DNA from 3 places in the Paenibacillus sp. J31R30 genome. Region 1 is predicted to be linked to each of the others. Evidence: riboswitches for the same ligand, from Rfam matches in the RefSeq annotation. Region 1 holds a riboswitch; each other region holds the start of a gene.
What was found. A riboswitch is a leader RNA that binds a small molecule or an ion and turns the genes downstream of it on or off. The one in region 1 is predicted to bind cyclic di-AMP.

Region 1 (7,156 bases):
TGATGGGACTTTGATTTACGACTTTTTTCAGCGAAATAGTGGGTTAAGTCCTGAGATTGCTTATACGCAAACATGGAAAATTTTTAGGAGCATCCATTCCTTTACCAACGATGTAGTCATACCCATTATTAAATCAGGAAGTTCAACGGTGATAGAAAGCACAGGCTCGGCCATTATGAAAAATGGCAAAATGGTGGGGCGGCTCGATAATGAAGAAACCTTACTAATCAATGTGTTTAATGGGAAGAAAACGCAGGGGAAAATCGAAGTGATGGGGAAGGGGACAATTCAAATTGTAAGTAATCATCTAATGCATAGGAGTTCCTTCGTAAACAATCAAGCCATATTGAAAAGTAAGCTAAGCTTGAAAGTAATCTTACTGGATACGAAAGGTAATCCTTCGCTAGATTCCATCAAAACAGATCTGAACAAGCTGGTTCTAGAACGATTCGAACATTTATTTGAAAAAATTAAGCTAGGTGAAGCAGATGTCCTTGGAGTAGGACAACATTTTCGGAATGAATTGACACGATCACAATTGGAAAGATGGCATAGCGAATATTTTAAAAATTTGGAAATCGATTTGCAAGTATCAACGACGATTCGAAATACGGGGAATTTGAAATCTACGTAAAAATAGTAGGAGCTCGCATATTTTATTCTGACTAAATTGAGGTGCCGTATTGATACAGTTCATAAATGTGACAAAGCAATACAGTGATGGATCGACTGCGCTTAAGGGAATCGATTTGGAGATCAAGGCGGGGGAACTCATTACCCTAATTGGGCCGAGCGGCTGCGGAAAGACAACAACGATGAAAATGATTAATCGTCTGGTTGAACCGACATCCGGTCAAATCCTGATCGAAGGGAAAGACATTTCCCTCATCAATCCAGTCGAATTGCGCAGAAATATCGGTTACGTCATTCAGCATATTGGTTTGTTCCCGCACATGACGATCAAAGAGAATGTAGCTGTCGTACCTAGACTAAAGGGAATTAGCAGAAGCTCTTATGAGCAGAGAATCGATGAGTTGATGGATATGGTGGGGCTCGACCCGAGCCAATACCGTGACCGTTACCCCGCGGAATTGAGCGGAGGTCAGCAACAGAGAATCGGAGTTATTCGTGCGCTTGCCGCGGAGCCATCGATCATTCTGATGGATGAGCCATTCAGTGCTCTAGATCCGATCAGTCGAGAGCAGTTGCAGGATGAATTAATACGATTACAAGAGGAAGTAAAGAAAACGATCGTCTTCGTTTCGCACGATATGGATGAAGCGTTAAAAATCGCAGATCGTATCGTGTTGATGAAAGGTGGGGAGATCTTGCAGGCAGATACTCCAGATCGCATCCTGCGCTACCCCAAAAACGATTTCGTCCGCACGTTTATCGGAGGCAACCGGTTAAACGAATCGGAGCATTTGACGGTGGATGATGTAATGGTTCACAATCCAGTGACAGTCTCGTTAACACGCGGTCTGGCTCACGGGGCGAAGATCATGAAGCAGTTCCGTGTAACCAGCTTGCTTGTTACGGATAAGAACCGTGTTCTGAAAGGCATTGTGACGAAAGAGATGCTGGAGGAGAAGTTCCGTCATGAAAATTTATCTCTACAGGATATAATGAAATCCGACATTCTGACCGTCCTCACCGGAACGGAAATTGTGGAAGCCGTAGAACTTATGAGAAAACATGGCTTGTATAGCCTGCCCGTGGTTCATTCGAACGGCTTATTGGCCGGACTTGTCACCAATTCAAGTCTAATTGATGCTCTGCTTAAGCAGATTTAACAGGGAGGTAGCCATGAATTTCTGGAATGTGATTCTGAGCCGGCAAGAGGATATTTTGCGTGCGACCATAGAACATATTCAGCTTTCGTTTATCGCTCTTCTGATCGCGATCGTAATTTCAATTCCTACAGGGCTCATTCTGACCCGTTTCCCTAGGCTGGCCGGCCCGGTAATCGGTGTAGCATCCTTGTTTCAGACAATCCCGAGCTTAGCCTTACTCGGATTTATGATTCCGATACTCGGGATTGGGATGTTTCCGGCCATCGTTGCCTTAACTGTTTATGCTCTTCTGCCCATTCTAAGAAACACTTATACAGGAATCATGAACGTGGAGAAACCCATCAAAGAAGCTGGGATCGGTATGGGCATGACGAGTTTGCAAGTGATGTTGAAAGTAGAGTTGCCGCTCGCTTTAAGCGTGATTATGGCGGGTATTCGCACGGCAACTGTTATGTTAATTGGTGTTGCTACGCTCGCTTCTCTTGTAGGAGCGGGTGGGCTGGGCGATTTAATTTTCCGGGGTATCTCAACCGTCAACACTGAATTGATTTTGGCAGGTACGATCCCATCGGCGTTATTAGCCCTTCTTTTCGACTACTTGTTAGGACTAATGGAGAGGGCAGTTACCCCAAAGGGCTTGCGGACTGGCAGCAAAAGAAATTCCAAGCTTGTTAAAGGATTGAAAATAGGAATAGTTTCGGCCCTGATTGTGGCTTTATTGGCAGGTATTGTGGCGAGGGGCAATCCATTCGGTTCAGACTCGATTGTAGTTGGTGGAAAGAATTTCACCGAGCAAGATATTTTGACGCATATGATGGCCTCTTTGATCGAAGCAAAAACAGACTTAAAGGTCGTTCGAAAACCTTTTCTCGGAGGATCCCAGGTTACCCATAATGCTCTGGTGAACGGAAATATTGATATTTACCCGGAATATACCGGAACAGGTTGGACATCCGTCCTAAAGGAGCCGCCGATCGGCGGAGATCCGGAGGAATTGTACCGAAGAGTGAAGGCTGCCTATGAGCAAAAATTCAATGTCACTTGGCTGAAGCCAATCGGCTTTAACAATACATATACACTGGCTATGAAAAGAGAGCACGCTGAGCAAGAGGGAATCGATACTTTTACGGATTTGGCACGGAAATCTCCTAATTTCGTACTTGGCGCTACGCATGAGTTCTTGGAGCGTCCGGATGGATACCGAGGTTTACAACAGGCCTATGGAATGAAGTTCAAGGAAGTGAAAGGACTGGATCCTGGGCTAACCTATAGCGCAGTTAAAGATGGAACGACGGATGCGAATGACGCCTTTTCCACAGACGGCCGTATTGAAGCCTTCGACCTCAAGGTAATCAAAGACGATAAGCAGTATTTTCCTCCCTACTACGCAGTGCCCATAGTCCGTATGGACACCCTCAAGTCACATCCCGAATTGGAGGAAGTGCTTAATCTGCTAGCAGGCAAAATCGATGATCGTGCGATGTCTGTGTTGAATGGCAAAGTGGATCTGGAAGGACAACAAGCACGTGTCGTTGCCGAGCAGTGGTTGAAGGATAAGGGGCTAATCAAGTAATACAGTAAACGGAAAACTCACTAAACATTAGCAAAGAAATGGAATCCTTTAGCGAGTATTTAAGTGAAAAGCGATTTCTTATAGAGGGAGTTTAATTCAATACTTACTACCATCTATCCTCGGATTGTGTTACTATAAGTCAACAAAACTGCATTTTTTTGGGAGAGTGCGAAATGGCAAAATTTAATGAAAAACTATATTTAGTTGATATGTATAATGACCCCTATTTCCCAAATTCTTTAGTAGACAAAGTCAAAGTACAATTGGTAGAAGTCGTTGAATATTTAGAAACGGGGAACCGTAGTATTAACGAAATCCAATTGAAATTTGATGATATGACAGATGCAATAAATGAGTTGCAAGCGGATTTTTATGAGGACGACAGCGAGATTGAGACGGCTGCAAGGGATTCTATAGGACAAACCGTTGAAGAAATTTTGAAACATTTTAATATTCGGTTAGACGCAGAAGAAGCCATTCGAAACAGAGATTGGTAAGCACAAACTATTCTTTTTTTATCTACTCAAACAAAAACGGGTACCCCTCTTTTATGGGAGTATCCGTTTTTGTATTACTGGGAAAATTCAGCTTTGTTTATTTAAACCATCCTTTGTTTCTAAACGACATAAACATGCCAATACCAATTCCGAACATGACCGCTAACGCGATAAAGTAACCCCATTGCCACTTCAACTCGGGCATGTAATCAAAGTTCATTCCGTAGATTCCGGCTATGAAAGTTAAAGGCATGAAGATCGTCGTGATGACTGTTAAAGTTTTCATGATCGTGTTCATTCTATTGGAATTAAGAGAAATGTAGCTGTCTCGTAAATCAGCTGTCATCTCTCTGTTAGAATCGATCATTTCAGATAGTTTCAACAAATGATCATACACGTCTGTATAGTAGTGTGACAGTTTATGAATACCCTGAATTCGTTCTGAATTTAGTATTCGATACAGAAGATCTCTCATTGGCACGACAGTTCTTCGCAGCTTTAAGAGCCTTGACCGTATTTCAAATATGTCTTCCATGAGTGCTTGGGTAGATTCAGAGCCAACGTTATTTTCGATTTCGTTTAATTGATCTTCGATTTGATAGACACTCGGAAAATACTGATCTACTAACTCGTCCATAACCACATAGCAAGCATACAGAGGACCTTTATCAACGCCTTTTTTCTGCAGGGCTATTCGACACCAGGCATCTTCGATCTCCTTTGAATATTTGGAATGAAAGGTAACGATGAAATTCTCTCCTAAAAATAAGTCCACTTCTTCAGCCGCAAGATTTTGTTGATTGATGGCATGCATTACGAAAAAGTGTACATCTTCATAGTGATCTAATTTAGGTCGTTGCAGATAATGAAAACAATCTTCAATTGCAAGTGGATGAAAGTTGAAATGTTCTTCTAATAAATTGGATTCTTCTTCACTTGGCTGGTTAAAATCAACCCAATACCATTTTATATTTGAACTCGAAAGCTGAGTTAGTTGAACATCTTTTAAAACTTCCAAATCGTTTGTTATAGCTAATGCACGAATCATTTTAATTGCACTCCTTAATGAAGTTGAACAATGATCTTCATGTTATTCTATCCAAGAAATCTTATCAGAACAACCATACATGTCATTCATGATTTTAAACGAAAAGTGGGTAGCCCTTACTTCGCAGTAGGGCTACCTTTTTCATTAAGATTTCCATCTGATGTTCTTCATACTCACGCTGCATAAATACATGAAAAGGGTATGTGTCCCGCGATTTGATGATACAAGCCTGGAGATGTGATAATTATAACTTTGAATCGTATAAAAATGGGCTAAATAATAGTTGCAGACTTATAAAAATTGAATAAAAAAGTAAATCATTATAATTTCTCAAAGTCGTTTGGTCATGACCTAATTACTGCGAAATGGCCAAAACGGAAGTATGCCGAAGCATTTCTATTGAAAATGCATGCGATTTCTAATTGGACGCGCTTTCATAAACACTAAATGTCACAAATTGCGAAATAAGTGTCTCAAGCGCATTTTACATTCAGTAGCAATCGGCGTAACATTCGTTTCAGCAACAATACATAGATGCAAAACGCTGAGTTCCCGCAAGGGAATCGGGGGAACCAACCGGAGCCGATCGGATATAGAATCGGTTTCTCGGGGTGAATCTAAAGCAAGCGCAGCTTGCCAAAGTAGGGCACTTCCAAGCCCGAATCCGACAGCTAACCTCGTAAGCGAATTGGGAGAGAACCACTTTCTTTTCGAGCTTTCCATAGCGCACATATGCGTTTTCTTTGAAGCCCGAGAGTAGAGATTCTCTGCTCTTTGGCTTTTTTTGTTGTTCCCAATTTGAGGAGAGTGAATCTATGATGTACCCCGAACCCCTGACGCTAGTAAGTGAATCAGATGAATGTACACAAACATGTAAATTTACCCGTATTGAATGTTTTCGATTTGATTGTGAATTATCCGATAAGCTGCAGCCAGGACATGGTAATGATTGTCATTGCGGATTATTGACGATTTCAACGAATCTTGGTACATGTGGTTTAGGGCAATTCGTGATTCCGCAATTATTTATTTGAGCATTCTGGGGCGTATATCTCTTTCTAGGGTGGTTTTTCATGAATCAAAGATGGAAGCAATCATTTCATTCCAAAGTGTTTATTAGAGCCCTGTTGGATAGCGTACTGAAATTAAATCCAAGATTAATGATAAGAAATCCAGTGCTTTTCGTGTTGGAAACGGCGACCTTTGTCATTGGTTTATTGCTGCTCTTTCCGCATTATTTTCATACCGAGACACAGATGACTTATAACCTCACTGTATTTTTCATTCTATTGTTTACGATATTATTTGCGAACTTGGCAGAAGCGTTAGCTGAAGGAAGAGGTAAGGCACACGCGGACAGCTTGATCAAAACCAGAAAGGAATTAAAGGCGAAGCTGTTATCGAAAGATGGCAGCATAAAGGTCGTTGCCGGAAATGAATTACGCAAAGGTGACCGTATATTGGTAGAAATGGGGGATTTGATTCCCGGCGATGGCAAAATAGTGGAAGGCATTGCAGCCATTGATGAGTCCTCCGTTAATGGAGAATCGGCTTTCGTCATTAAAGAGGCGAACAGTGATAACAACTCCGTCATTGGCGGAACCCTCGTAACCAGCGATTGGATTCAGGTTGAGATTACCGTTAACCCTGGGTATTCCTTTTTGGATCGGATGGTTCAAATGGTGGAAGGGGCAAGACGGCAGAAATCACCGAACGAAATCGCGCTGACGACCCTCCTTACAGTCTTAACCCTCATCTTTTTAATTGTCGTCGTAACGTTGTATCCATTGGCCAAATTTGCTGGCGTTCAATTGGAGGTGTCAACGTTAATTGTGCTGCTCGTGTGCTTAATACCCACGACGATTGGGGGACTTTTATCAGCCATAGGCATTTCAGGGATTGACCGCGTTACGAGAATTAACATTTTGGCGAAATCAGGGAAGGCTGTTGAGGCAGCTGGGGATATACATACAGTCATATTGGATAAAACAGGCACGATCACGTTCGGTAACCGAATGGCATCAGCATTCTATCCTGCAACGGGTGTATCCCAAGAGGAACTCATGGAAGCAGCCGTTCTCACTTCGTTGTTTGATGACACCCAGGAAGGGCGGTCCATCGTAGAACTCGCTAAGCAGAATCACATGACAAGTAATCTCAGAGCTTATCAAGGCGAAGTCATTACGTTTACAGCAGAAGAGCGGATGAGTGGGTTAAACCTGAATGGCTGCTTTTATCGAAAAGG
Region 2 (7,156 bases), 280 kb from region 1:
GATGGGGCTATCGCGACAAGCGATCATGACCGTGATGATGGACAACTATAAGGAGATCTCGGATCATAATTATAATTCCAATCCGAATAAAAAAATGCTGGCTTTCGAGGTTGGGATGGCAACGTCCACTGGTTTTACAGTATTTGGAATCAGTTTTGGCTTCATCCTTTATTGGGGCCCTATTATTTGGGGACTTATCTCCGCTGTTAGCGGATTTATTGTAGGTTATAGTAGTACGCGCGTGATACAAGTGAAGGTCCTTAAACAGGTTATTCGAAAAAAGGAAAGATTACCCGAGTTAGCTGTTATTATTCAATGCCATGAGGGACGATTTCAAGAGGTACAGGATGTGCTTTGGGGGTATCGAGCTTTATCGGTAGGCAAAATTCATAGCTGAATGATGACAAGCTTGAGATTTCAAGCTTATTTTTTTTGTTTCAAAACATTTCCAGCTGCGCTTGCGTCAAACAAGTAGATGGAACGGTTAGGGGGAACTGAGATGAAAATAAACGGTCTAATGTTGATTGTATTGTGTTGTTTTTTGCTTAGTTCATGCTCGGATTCAAAGTACGATATAGACAAAGGTACCGCCAAAGGCGATGTCATTAATATCCATGGCAGAATCATTAATCTGGATCGATTCAATCAATTCTTGAGCAACGTGGAGGGGCACATTGAGAGTCAGATTCGGATCATGCAAATGACGATTGAAGGGGATCCGATTTATTATGATTTTGCTTATGAAAAAGATAAGATCTCTTATACCTATGATAATTCAGCGGATAAACATGGCAGTAAACAACGGCTGAAAACGACATGTACACGTATCATTTCTGAGAAAGTAGAACGAGGTGTTTCGTATAAGCTGGATGGTTGTAAGGATGCTGCGATTGGGGAGACTTTTAGCTTTGTGGTAGCGGGTAGTGGAGGATCGTGAAATTAAATACGAGGAGAGAGACAATGAAAAAGTTTTTGCTTGGCATGACCTGTGGAATTGCTTTAACTGCAACTACAACTGCGTTTGCTTCGGAGACTATCCGAGCGTATTTATTTCCTACTACTTTTGAAATCAACGGTCAAACCAAGGAATTACCTTCTGAATATAAAGTGTTGAATGTGGAAGGGCATGCATACGTACCTATTCGTTTTATCGGTGAGGGGTTAGGCTTAGGCATTTCTTATAATTCTCGTGATCAAGTTATTTCATTGATGAATGAACCTGCAAGTTTTGCAGATGAAACAGCTAAAAGGGTATGGCAGGTCCAATATCGATTGACAGTTGGAAATGAGCAAAAATACGTAAGAGAACTTCTTGGTAATCCTGCGGTAGAACGAACAAATGATGATAAGCAGCAAGCTGTCTGGCGTTATGATATGTTACCTTCTGCAGACTATCAATATTTAGGACTTAATATCGATCTTAAAGGGATTGAGCAAGGCAAATTAGGTGGACAGATAATCTTAACATGGTCAGTTGATGGGAAAGTTGAGAAAGTTGAACTGTGGTATTCCCAAGGGAAAGATAGACAGATTTATACATATTATATGTATCCAGACGGTTCAACAGCTGGGGCTACATACGAGTAGATCATGGTGAATTGGAGTTTATGGGATTTAAATGGAAAATTTTGAGTCATGTATTCATTGATTTCGCATGATACAATCTTAAGGATCCATTTTGGATCAAAAACTTAGAAGGCCGAAGCTTTTTTTGAAGCACGGGGGACCCAATCTTTGGGGTGAAGCCGCAATCTTGCGGCCGGGTGATTACTCTTTGATCCGAATCCGACAGCTAACCTCGCAGGCCGCAAAAAGGAGATGTTTATTTTGAAACGTTACAAAAAGCTTGTCGTCACTGGTGCACTGGGTTTAAGCGTACTAATTGGAGCGAATGCGGCATTGGCTGCAACGGGAACTCATACGGTTGCGGGTAATGATACCATGTGGAAAATTTCCCAAAAGTATGGCGTCAGCCTAACTTCGCTGATTAAAGCGAATCCTCAAGTTTCTAATCCCAACGTGATTTGGTCGGGGATGAAGCTTAATATTCCGGGAAGCACAAACACAACGGCACCTGTCAAACCATCGGTTACACCTGCGCCAACGCAAACAACATTTGCTAATCAAGTGGTAACCCTTGTTAACCAGGAGCGTTCTAAGGCTGGACTGAAGCCTTTGGCCAGTAATAGCGCATTAACGGCGATGGCTCTGGATAAAGCGAAAGATATGTACAATAACGGGTATTTCGATCACACATCTCCAACCTATGGTTCTCCTTTTGATATGATGCGCTCCTACGGCATTAGCTATTCCTATGCGGGTGAAAACATCGCTAAGGGTCAACAAACGCCTCAAGCCGTCATGACAGCATGGATGAACAGCGCAGGTCATCGTCAAAATATTCTAAGCCCTAACTTCACGCAAATAGGTGTTGCTTATTATAATGGTGAGTGGGTTCAGGAGTTTATCAGTAATTAATGAGTAAAATTATTATAATAAGTCGCGGCAGCCTCCCTTATGGAGGTTGCCTTTTTTATTTCATCTGAAAGGAGTTAAGTTGTACATGTCGAATTGGGAATCAACTAGAGAATTGGAGTTTTGCTAATAATTTCACTAATAGCGGAAGTGAGAACTGAAACGACCAAGATGATGTCATGCAAGATCGTTTTGAACCAGGGCAGGCGAGATATCATGTTTACCAGCTATACGATTACCAAACTGACAAATCTTATTACGTAGGAAGTACATTAAACATAGCTATGAGAACAAAATATTTTGAGTCAAATCCATTAAGAAAATAGTAAAAAAATATAAAGATCATGGAGCTGGCTGGATGACTAATTTAGAAAACTACCCAAAACCAATCGGTGGATGGTTACTGATTTATTTTATAACACTTATTATCACTGCGGCGTTATACGGGATGGGAACGATCAATGAAATTAGCCAATTTATTAGAGTTATCACGGAAGGTACTCTGATCCAAATAGTCATTTATTTAGGAACAATTATTAAATTACTCGCTTCTGGTCTGATTTTATTCCTGTTCGTGACTAAACAGCATTTCACCCCTAAGATTATTATAAGCTTTGAACTATTTTGTATTTTCATAAGAATGTTTACTCTCGGTGACGTGATTTTTCGTTATCATGAAATACCAAATTCATATTTTGTATCCATGTTTATTGGATTAATTAGTGTGGTTTGGATTTTGTATTTTCTGAGATCTAAGAGAGTTAAGGAAACTTTTGTGAAGTAAGAATTTTTGCTGAGAATGAAAGAAACTAGAGGTGCATCCAGTGATTAAGGTTTACACAGAAATTGAAATTGAAGCCGCGATTGATATTTGTTTTGACATGGCGAGCAATATTGATATACATACGCAGACGGTCTGGCCGCACACCAAGGAACGAGCGATTGCCGGAACAACTTCAGGCATGATAAGTGGAGGGGAAACAGTCACATTTGAGGCGCGGCACTTCTTCATTCGGCAAAAACACACTTCACTCATTTCAAATTACGTTCGACCGTATCGCTTTGTTGATGAAATGCTGCAGGGTACTTTCAAAAGTATGAGACATGAACATGAATTTATTGATTTAGGTAATAATCGAACCTTAATGAAGGATACATTATGTTTCGAAGCGCCAATGGGATGGCTCGGATGGGTAGTTGAGAGAGTTGTCTTAAAGAAATATATGATGAGATTTTTGACATATCGGAATGAACAGTTAAAGATTTTAGCTGAAAAAAGGTTAGGATAAGGAGTTAGCTGTTCCAGTTTAATGGTTGGGCCGTTTTAAGGTATCACACACATGATACTGATTCCAGATTGCAAGATCTTAGGATACAATTGAAGATCCTTTTGACAAGAGTCGATTGGATTAACTAGATTGGAGGTATCCAATTGAAATTCTACATTGCATCTAGTTTCAAGAACATCGACAAAGTACGAAAAGTCGCTCAACAGTTGGAGTCACGGGGATGCATACAAACCTATTATTGGACGGTTCATACAGGCAATACTACTCTTAATGAGCTCGCAGAGATCGGTCAAATAGAGAAAGAAGCTGTATTGCTCATTTCTCCCGCAAGTAGTGGTCTCATCGAATTATACGAAATTAAGGGAGGCTACTCGATTTCACTGACCACTGAAGAGGCGAAGAAAATAACGATGAACCTCAAACTAAAATAGTTTCCCATAAAAAACGGAAGCCCAAGACGTGTCACCACATCCCAGGCCTCCGTTTTTTCATCGATACATCGCCTCAAACCTCGTCTTAAACGTCTGATACATCCACAAATTCACTTCCCACAAGTCCGTCACTGGTTGTCTTGTGAAGGGCAGCACCTGCATATACGGCGGCGGTCCGAATTCGGGCGTGAAGGTCATCGAATCCGCTCCGGCATCGATTCGGTTCTGGCAGATCTTCAACCATAAGCCGATGAATGCTTCCACATGTCCGGCAAATTCAGGTGCCCTCGGGTCCGACACCTGCGGACCTTCCGGGTACCCAACGCGTCCATGTATGTGGATGGCACGCGCTATGCTCAGCTTCACGTCCTCATCCTCCGGACTCGGCATGCTCTCACAGGTTGCGCACCAATGACTGAAATCGGCGCCGATCTTGAGCTCCGGCAGCTGCTTCAACATGGCCGCCGTTTGCCACGGCGTGAAAAAAGCCCGCCCCCGATGCGTTTCGTGCGCGATCGGAATGCCGACCTCCTGCTCAACGCGGAGCGCCGCTTCGAAGAAGCGCAGCTGATCATCGGATGACATCCGATCGGCTGCGCTGTGCGAATTGATAAGATCAGGTCGCAGCTCAGCTGCGCGAAGCACCTGCTCACGGAAAGAATGAGTGTGATTTGGTCCTCGAGTCACCACTTGCGCTATAAATGACAAGTTCATGTCGTCTAATTCTTTTCGAAAGGGCAGATCATCCTTAGGGTCGGGAGGAGGCGTGTACTCAACACCGGAATATCCTGCCTCAGCGATTCGCTCTAAGTTCCCCTTCCACTTACCGTTCCATTCCCACAAGGACTTATAGCCGACTAGTTTCATATCCATTGCTCCTTATCTAATAGCTCCATAGAAATATCTATGAGTATAGGACAAGAGAAAGGTAAAAATCTTATGATATCTTCAGCAATACCCAACTTATTTTCACCAAGACAGATGTCGATAAGCGGTAGGGGATAAATTCGTCCATCGTTTGAATTGTTTGCTGAATTGCGACAAATCCTTGTAACCCAGCTGTTCCGCAATGTACTCGATCGAAAGTGTTGGATCCATCAGCATCAACTTTGCTTGGCGAAGCTTGACTGTACTTAGATATTGACGCGGCGAGACGCCGTATGCTTTATGAAATACACGATTACAATGCGTGGGACTATAACCAAGCTGCTTTGCGATGACCGTTATGCGGAAGGGCTCCTGCCCCTTAACTGTCGTTGAAGCTTGATGTTCAATCAGCGTTGCCAGCTGTGCGGCTAAGCCGGAATCTTCGTTATGCTGCGTGGAAGCTACAGCTTCTTCTAGTAATAGTTCGCTTAGCGCTGTGAAAATACGAAACGAAGCATGCATCGTCTGAAGCTTCAAGTTCAGGCTGCTGGAGACATGTTCTCTCGCTATTTGTGCAAGATCAAGCAGGATGGGACGGAGATAGATCTCCATTTTGCTGCCAGTAGGGTGAAGTGTTTCCTTAATCTGACTTAGTTGCTGCCTGAGCCAAGGATCGGTGACCTCCAAGTGCACACACACGTACGCCATCATGCTCCCATCGACTGCCCCCAAGCTAGCATGCACCTCATTCGGAAGAATCCAGACCAAGTCACCCTGCTTCTGGACAAAATGTTTCTCCCCGACTCGCATCCGTTGTGAGCCTTCGATGACAAGATTCAGCTCAAACATGGGATGTTGATGCTCGGGGAAGGACCACTGTGCGTTAACCTTGCGAAGATGGGCGGCGAAAATCCGGAAAGATGCCTGCACATCTGGCAGCATGCCCCCGTTAACGACATTGTCGAGACCAGCGGGTAATGCTTCTTGTTGAAGGACTTTCATCTCGATAACTCCTCTGAAAAGGTTATGTACATCTGTTCGTTAAGTTAACTATCTCACTTCCTTAGGGTGGAAATCAAATGTTTGTTTTGTCCAAATGGAAGATCGTATTGCCCATGGGTTCGAGGTTTCCTTCATTGTATAATAAGGGCAAATGACCGAGAGGAGCATCCTGAAATGAAGAATCAATTTTTCAACGCACACCATTCGCCAGTAGGCGCATTCGCAAGCTTTACCCTTGGATTTCCAGGAAAAAGCGGAGGCTTCGATTTAGAACAAGCGCGTCCTCCTAAGCAAAATATATATATTGGTCTTGAATCCCCGGAAGGCGGCAAGTACGATGCACTGCCCTTTTTCGAATTTTCGGTCGAAGATGAGAGCCTTCGCTATGACATCGAGAATCCGGATCCGAAGCCGAAGAAAAAGAAAACAGTGTTCCCTTTTGCTCAAGAAGAGATCCATAGAGATTTCAAAGTTAGCACAGATACATGGAAAGCTGGCGATTTGGAATTCAGCCTCATTTCACCGACACAATCGGTGCCTGATCCAACAAAAGCTAATGATGAGGAGCTGCGCTTAGCTCTCGTCCCAGCCGTTCTAGCGAAGATTACCGTGGATAATACCAAAGGTACTTCATCTAGAAGAGTTTTCTTCGGGTATCAAGGGACAGATCCGTACAGTGCGATGCGCAGGTTGGATGATACGATGGAAGGCGCCGCGGGTGTTGGACAAGGCCGAATGACGGCAATTGTTTCCAAAGATCCTGATGTACGTTCAGGTCTCTACTTTAGTATCGAAGATATTTTGAAAATGAAAATTGTAGAAAACTTAACCTTCGGTCTCGGTACCGTTGGTGCTTTGTTCGCAGATACGCCTGCGGGTGAGAAGCGTACATATGAATTCGCCATTTGCTTCCATCGCTCTGGCTTCGTTACTGCGGGTCGTGATGCATCGTATACGTACGCACGTTTATTCAAAAATATTGAAGCCGTTGCAGATTACGCTTTGGACAATTTCGACAAGCTTGCTGCACTAGCACAAAGCGCAGATGCCAACATCGACAACTCTTGCTTGTCTGCGGATCAGAAATTTATG
Region 3 (7,156 bases), on a different contig from region 1:
TCTGAGAGCGGCGCATCTGCTAGCAGTCGAAAATCAACACCTCGCAGAGTGGCCTTGAGATGCTCAATTCGTTCAATTTTAAACACGACGTCACCGCCGTAGGAAATACGGGTTACATAATCTCCTTGCCTCATCGCACAAATCCCCTCCTAGGGGTATCCTATGGCGAGACTAGGCATTTGGTGCGGGTTATTTGCAGCCGTGCGCGCGAAGAGCTGTCGACAAGCGTGCGAACTCTTCCATGCTAAGCGTTTCACCGCGGCGCGAAGGCTCGATTTGTATGCTGTGGAGCAAAGCTTCCAGCTCGGGTTTGTTCTCTTTGCTAAAGAACCTCGCCGCGAGGTTATTATAGAGGGTCTTGCGACGCTGAACGAAGGACGCTTGGACGACAGCGAAGAAGAAGTCAACGTCCGCCACTTCGACTGGCGGCGTTTGACGTACACGCAGCCGAATAACGGCGGAATCGACGTTCGGCTGTGGCACGAAGACGGTGCGAGGTACGATCGTGACGAGCTCCGGCTCGCAGTAGAACTGCACGGCGATGCTAAGGCTGCCGTAATCTTTGGTGCCCGGCTTGGCCGCCATGCGGTCGGCCACCTCTTTTTGGATCATCACGACGATATTCTCCAAGGGAAGCTTCTCTTCGAGAAGCTTCATGATGATCGGCGTCGTGATGTAGTATGGCAAGTTGGCGACGACACTGACGCCATCCACGCCTTCGAAATGCTGCTGGAACAACTCCTGCAGGTTGGTCTTCAAGATATCCCCATGAACGACAGTGGCATGGGGGTAAGGCGCCAGCGTCTCGTCCAGAATGGGCAGCAGACGCTGATCGATCTCGACGGCCAGCACGCGGCCAGCGAGCTTGGCCAGCTGCTGTGTGAGCGCGCCGATGCCGGGGCCGATCTCGAGCGCAGCCTTCGTAGGCCCGAGCTCAGCGGCCATGACGATCTTGCTCAATATATTTTGATCAATCAAGAAGTTCTGGCCTAAGCTTTTCTTCAACACAAGACCATTCTTCTTAATAATTTGCTTCGTTTTACTCGGTGTAGCTACATCTTCTGCGGTTACAATCACTTCTTGCTCGGATATCGTCATGGGATATACCTCGTTATCTATAGGTTCTCGTTCTCGTGATTCCATCAATTCAATTCAAATGCTCAAGCGCCGCCTCGAATTCCTCTCGCGAAATCTGAAACATCGCACAGCGCTTATAAAATTGCTTGCCATTGCAATAACCAATGCCTAGCGCGTTGCCTACGGCCAAACGGCGAGCCGCCGCATCTGGATGCACGATGAGGCCGGCAGCGATCAAATCCTCCATCGTCAGCTGCGAGACCGCCGCATTGTACTCTGTCCGCAGGCTCTGAAGCGCCTGGCGGATCGTCTCCGGCGTCGCGTTCTCGACGCCAATATCACCCTTATACGCAGCTTGTTCCTGCGTAATGAAGGCATGCTTACAGCCAGGTACCTTGGCTGCCACGATTTTGCGAATCCGCTCACCAGCGTGATCCGGATCCGTGAATATAATGACACCTCTGCGCTGCTGAGCCAGCGCTATTCGCTTGAGCACGGCTTGTCCGATGGCGGAGCCGCCTGTTTCAATCGTATCCGCCTCCACAGCGCGCCTGATGGCAGCCGTGTCGTCCTTACCTTCCACAACGATCATTTCTTTTATCATCACCGTTTTCCTTCCCCAGTACGCAGAAAAAGAAGAGGGGTCTCCTCTTCTTTCGCGCAGGCATATGCCAAGCTACGTGTATAGCCTAGTGTTCCCGGCCTAATTAACGTTTACACGTTAGTTTTGGGACGGTTTTGTGGGGCCTACCACATACACCGTGTACCCTTGTTTCGTTCCGAATTTATTCGCATAACCGTGATCTTCATAGTACACATCGATCATTTGACCTTTCACGCCGCTGCCAATATCCTCAGCACGACGGAAGCCAATTCCTTCAATGTATACCCACCAACCCAGTGGAATCACCTTCGGGTCAACGGCAATCGTACGTCCTTCAGTTACGGTAGTTCCCGTGTAGGTTTTACCATAACCAGAGGAGCCCTCGGCTTTGCCTGTCGACGCAGCACCCGCTGAGTAGGCTGTAAGTTTTACGTTCTTGAGAATTTGTTTGTAGCCAAAGGTCACACCATTCTTGGATACCTCATCCACACTCGGCGAAGAGGCGGAGAGTACGACCACAGGATTTTTGGTGCCTACGGATACTACTTTCTTAACGCTTTCTGTTTGTACTTCTTCACCCACAACTGCTTCCGCGACTAAAACTCCGTCCTCGAAAGTCTTTTCTTTCTTTTTCACCAGAACGCCTTCTTTACCTTCTTGGACGACTTGCTCTTTCCCTTTAAGTAAAGATGCGTCATTCTTTTTCTCTGTCTCGAATGCGATCGGTTCAGAGACTTCCTCCGTCTCTTTTTTCACACGGACGATCTTGACTTCATCGCCTGTGCTAAGAGCGGCTGTCGGTTCGGGAGAAATACGATCGTTCTCCCCAAGTGCAATATTTAAACGTTGCAATGCACTTTCTACCGTTCTTGCAGTTGTGTAAACAGTGGTGGTCTTTCCATCAGCAGTCAATTGAATTGGTGAGGCATGCTCGATGACAATTTTGTCTCCACCCTTGAGCTTGGTCGTGAGTGCAGCTGAAATTTCATCATGTTCACCAATCGTTATGGCTTGTTCATCCAGTAGGCGTTGCAGGACCCATTGCTTCGTGTGCACAACAGTTTCTTGTCCATTCACAACCACGGATACGCTCTTGGTAGCCGTTCCGTACAACAACACCAAAAACATGAAAGTCATTGCGATTGAGATTATAGCTAGGCTTAAAATCAAACGCAAGTTTTCATGCTTCCATCGCAATGCGAAGGACATGCTGGATGATCGTTTTACATGGGTCTCGCTAATTGAGATACTGCCCACTTCTCCGGTCCTCCTTCAAAGCCTCGCCGCCAGGTTACAGCATGATTAAATTTGACGCGACTAAGGTTTTTAGTTTAACTTAACATGCTCGCCATCATCAGCCTGCTTACCCTGCTGAATCTGGTCGTCCCCCCCTTTTACCTATTCATCATCCTATGAATTCCGGGTTATTTTATGTCTTCCGATCTGTGTAAAACCCTTTATGAGGACAAAAAGCCAGCAAGAAGAGGACTCTTCTCGCTGGCTTAGTTTGCATAGTGAAATACAAATAGCACGCACGACAATCGTTACCTCTCTTACGCTTACGAGGTTAGCTGACGGATTCGGACGTGAGAGTCGCCCTACGTAGACGCAAACTGCTTGTTTGACGTCTATGATTCACCCCTATTACTCTCTGCTTACTTAACCGCATTGGAATGCTTATTAAGCTTGCAGTGGTTCCCCCGTTCCCACATTTGGAACTCAGCGAATGGAAAATTGGCAAATTGGATATTAAGTTATTATGAAAAGTATATTACGCTGTTAATCTCAACCTGTAAAGGGATTAACACCCGTTAAAAAGGGCTAAATCGATTAAATTTCGATTATTTTTCATATATAACCCACTTATATCTACATGTGTCTAACTTTAACGTACGTATACTCGATTTTTTAATGTTTAATGACCAAAACTAGGCTAAAAATGCAAATTTGTTTATAATGATTCTGGAAGTATTTGATCAGTAAATACCAATAATTTGCTATTTAGGGAGGCAATTGAGATGGTTCCCATCTTACAGGTAAACGCTTTATTCGGTGGATATTTACCCAACAAGCCCGTCCTCCACAACCTCACTTTTTCGATCCGCCAAGGTGAAATGATGGGGTTAATCGGACTCAATGGGGCAGGTAAAAGTACGACCATCAAAAATATTCTCGGGCTGCTACAACCGCAAAAAGGGACCATTCGTATCAACGGTCTTACCTTAGCCGAAAATCCAATACCATACCGAGCGACATATGCCTACGTACCCGAAAGTCCGGAGTTATACGAAGAGCTAACAATTCGCGAACACCTTGAGCTAACGGCCATGGCCTACGGCATTTCCAAGGAGGATTACGAAACACGATCCCAGTCTCTTTTAGAGCAGTTTCAAATGAAGGACAAGCTGAACAGCTTCGCCAGTCATTTATCCAAAGGGATGAAACAAAAGGTCATGATTATGAATGCGTTCCTGATCGAGCCTTCCCTGTATATTATCGATGAGCCGTTTCTTGGACTCGACCCTTTGGCAATTCGTTCCTTGCTCGAATTAATGGTTAAAATGAAGCAAAAAGGCGCATCATTCCTCATTTCCTCACACATTTTGTCTACAATTGAAAAATATTGCGATTCCTATGTCGTTCTCCACAAAGGCCATATGGTTGCGCAGGGAGATTTAGTCGAATTACGCGCGCAAACAGAGCTGCCTCAAGCGTCATTAGACGACATCTTCTACAAGCTTGTTCAAGGAGTCATAGCATGAGTCAGTCAAAAAATACTACACCTGCATTTAACACACATGCATTATGGAAGCAGCGTTTCCAACATTATATGAAGGAATCCATGGGGTATTGGCAGTATGCCGCACGAAGTAACTTTATCGGCTTTTTGTTGTTTCTTGTCATCGTTTCTTCCTATTATTATGCAAAAACATTACAGCGCCTTCCGACAGATTACCCGTACCTATGGATCGTGCTGCTCGTGCTCGTTCCACTCGTCACTTCAAGTCCTATTCGAACACTGACCCGCAGTGCCGATCGGATGTTTCTATTGCGGATAGAGCATGAAATGGGAGTCTATTTTCGAAGCAGCTTCCTGTATAGCTTTTCACTTCAGGGTACGTGGTTGTTTCTCGCTTGGGTCACACTACGACCGCTTTATAACCACTGTTTAGGTCCCGATTCGCAGCCTTTTCTGCTCATGCTGGCTCTATTACTTCTATTAAAAGTAGCTAACCTATTAGCCAGTTGGCAGGAAGGAAGATTCGCCGCTGATCGAACAAGATTCGTGTCTGTCAGTTTTCGCTGGGCGGCATCCATTGCACTCATCACGATCCAATTTCACTACAGCAGCTTATGGGCCAGCCTAGCAGCGATTCTACTTGTATTCATGTGGCTGCTTGCATTCCGTTCCACAGCTAAATATGTGATCGGATGGGACTACCTGATTGCCAAAGAGAAACAACAGCAAGCTAGACTCTACGCCTTCTTTAATTGGTTCGTAGATGTACCTCAGTTACCAACGCGAATAGCCCGCCGAGGTTGGATCAGCGGACTTACCCGACTGATTCCCTTTCGACAGGATTCGGCGTTTCTCTACTTATATATGAAGACATTACTGCGCACTGAATTGTTCGCCATTGTTCTTCGACTGACTGTGATTGGTGTATTAGCCATAGCCGTTTCAGATTCCACGACGGCAAGAAGCGTCATTCTCTTCATCGCCCTTGTCATTTCACTGGTTCAGCTTACTTCACTGGAGCGTGCGCATCGCTATACGTTCTGGCTCGATATGTATCCATTGGAGTCTCAAGCTAAAGCAGGCTCCCTAGCCTATATTATCTGGTTAACCCTTACATTCGAGCTTGTCATCCTGACGATTCCGTTTATGATAGGAACGCCTATCCTGCATCTCCTAGTTCCACTGCTCGGCTTAGCTTTCGTTTCTTTCGCGTGCGGCGTAATTCTGCGCCGGAAGTTCAAGAAAAACGCTTTACTTGAGGCCGAGTAACCTAATTGCATTGTTCGTTGTAATTTCAGCCAGCTCTTCCAGCGTCATCCCCCGAATTTCCGCGGCAGTCTCCGCCACTAAGCGAACATAGCTAGTTTCGTTGCGCTTACCGCGGAAAGGATGGGGCGTTAAGTAAGGAGCGTCCGTTTCGATTAAGAGACGATCAAGCGGCACCTGCGCCAGCACCTCTTTTGGCTGCACCGCATTTTTAAACGTAACTGGCCCTCCGAAGGAAATATGGAAATTCATATCCAGACACTGCTTGGCCGTTTCCCAGCTCCCTGAGAAGCAATGCATGATGCCTCCGACCTCTGCCGCCTTCTCTTCTTTGAGAATCGTCAAAATATCTTGATGTGCATCTCGATTATGAATCACAATCGGCATTCCCAGCTTTCGTGCAAGACGAATTTGCTCACGGAATACCCGCTGCTGAACATCCTTCGGTGACTTGTCCCAGTAATAGTCCAGACCGATCTCCCCGATTGCAACCACCTTCTCATGCTGGCATAAGGACTCAATCCATTCCAAATCACCAGGCATCATATCAATGGCGTCTACAGGATGCCATCCAACGGTCGAATAGATGAAATCATATTTCTCCGCAAGTGCAATCGAGCTCGGTATCGTTTCACGATTGAAGCCGACATTCACGATTCTCGTAACACCGGCTTCTAGCGCCCGCTGAATAACTTCCGCTTGGTCTTCATTAAATTGTTCGGCATTTAAATGTGTATGTGAATCTGTTAGCATAACTGCTCTCCTCTATGTCAATGACCATGATTGTGTTCCAATTATATAATACTCTCCCTTAATCTTGCTCGCCCAACATCCCCCAAACATCAGGATAATCTTCGGCACTCAACCTCTCCAGCAGCTCCTCTGGATAGTACACATGATGCTTACCCATTTGAAAGCCGCTAATGGACTGTACAATTTCTGAGCGATGCGTAATTTCGGTTAAGGTTTCCTTATGATCCAGCAGCAGGATCGGCAAATTATCATCATTTTCACCTGCTCTGTACACGTCATAGGATTGATTGGATGGGAAATCGATCTCCATATAGTACGTTGGGTCGAAGCCAACCTCTCTCATCACCTTTTCCAAACGCTGAATCAACTGTTCCTGATCACCATCGAAGGTGCTGTACTTGTACAATTTGCGGTCCAAGAACCGCTTGCACATATCCATCAGTATAGGATCCTTCTCTTGACTCCAAAAGGTCAGCATCGTCTGCATGACGGACTCGTCCAGCAGCAAATAATCCTCCAAGGAGATTTGATTCTGAATCAGATGAAGAATCGGCTCCACCATGAATCCGAATGTATAGCCCTCTTCATATAAATGCTTAGCACGGGCAAATATTTTATGCAAAAGAATTTCCGCGCTTCGCGTAACTGGATGGAAATACACCTGCCAATACATCTGATAGCGAGACATCAAATAGTCCTCGACCGCATGCATGCCG

Region 2: linked by a shared signal. The riboswitch ahead of safA (SafA/ExsA family spore coat assembly protein) and the one ahead of AC58QO_RS13045 (hypothetical protein) in region 1 are both predicted to bind cyclic di-AMP.
Region 3: linked by a shared signal. The riboswitch ahead of AC58QO_RS32040 (resuscitation-promoting factor) and the one ahead of AC58QO_RS13045 (hypothetical protein) in region 1 are both predicted to bind cyclic di-AMP.

What each region holds. Positions count from the first base shown of each region.
Region 1 covers NZ_JCAUAV010000003.1:297,271-304,426, forward strand. Annotated here, with positions in the region: gene AC58QO_RS13020 (Ger(x)C family spore germination protein) at 1-634, shown strand, start outside; gene AC58QO_RS13025 (ABC transporter ATP-binding protein) at 684-1,793, shown strand; gene AC58QO_RS13030 (glycine betaine ABC transporter substrate-binding protein) at 1,807-3,366, shown strand; gene AC58QO_RS13035 (DUF5713 family protein) at 3,540-3,863, shown strand; gene corA (magnesium/cobalt transporter CorA) at 3,961-4,911, opposite strand; cyclic di-AMP (ydaO/yuaA leader) riboswitch at 5,444-5,613, shown strand; gene AC58QO_RS13045 (hypothetical protein) at 5,727-5,945, shown strand; gene kdpB (potassium-transporting ATPase subunit KdpB) at 5,985-7,156, shown strand, end outside.
Region 2 covers NZ_JCAUAV010000003.1:582,067-589,222, forward strand. Annotated here, with positions in the region: gene AC58QO_RS14430 (hypothetical protein) at 1-397, shown strand, start outside; gene AC58QO_RS14435 (DUF4362 domain-containing protein) at 500-937, shown strand; gene AC58QO_RS14440 (stalk domain-containing protein) at 961-1,587, shown strand; cyclic di-AMP (ydaO/yuaA leader) riboswitch at 1,688-1,822, shown strand; gene safA (SafA/ExsA family spore coat assembly protein) at 1,828-2,478, shown strand; gene AC58QO_RS14450 (DUF2569 family protein) at 2,834-3,259, shown strand; gene AC58QO_RS14455 (SRPBCC family protein) at 3,300-3,764, shown strand; gene AC58QO_RS14460 (hypothetical protein) at 3,908-4,195, shown strand; gene AC58QO_RS14465 (sugar phosphate isomerase/epimerase family protein) at 4,253-5,062, opposite strand; gene AC58QO_RS14470 (helix-turn-helix transcriptional regulator) at 5,165-6,064, opposite strand; gene AC58QO_RS14475 (glycoside hydrolase family 52 protein) at 6,239-7,156, shown strand, end outside.
Region 3 covers NZ_JCAUAV010000021.1:9,808-16,963, reverse strand. Annotated here, with positions in the region: gene yabG (sporulation peptidase YabG) at 1-134, opposite strand, end outside; gene rsmA (16S rRNA (adenine(1518)-N(6)/adenine(1519)-N(6))-dimethyltransferase RsmA) at 190-1,098, opposite strand; gene rnmV (ribonuclease M5) at 1,148-1,681, opposite strand; gene AC58QO_RS32040 (resuscitation-promoting factor) at 1,799-2,938, opposite strand; cyclic di-AMP (ydaO/yuaA leader) riboswitch at 3,223-3,416, opposite strand; gene AC58QO_RS32035 (ABC transporter ATP-binding protein) at 3,700-4,443, shown strand; gene AC58QO_RS32030 (ABC transporter permease) at 4,440-5,690, shown strand; gene AC58QO_RS32025 (TatD family hydrolase) at 5,673-6,440, opposite strand; gene AC58QO_RS32020 (HD domain-containing protein) at 6,499-7,156, opposite strand, start outside.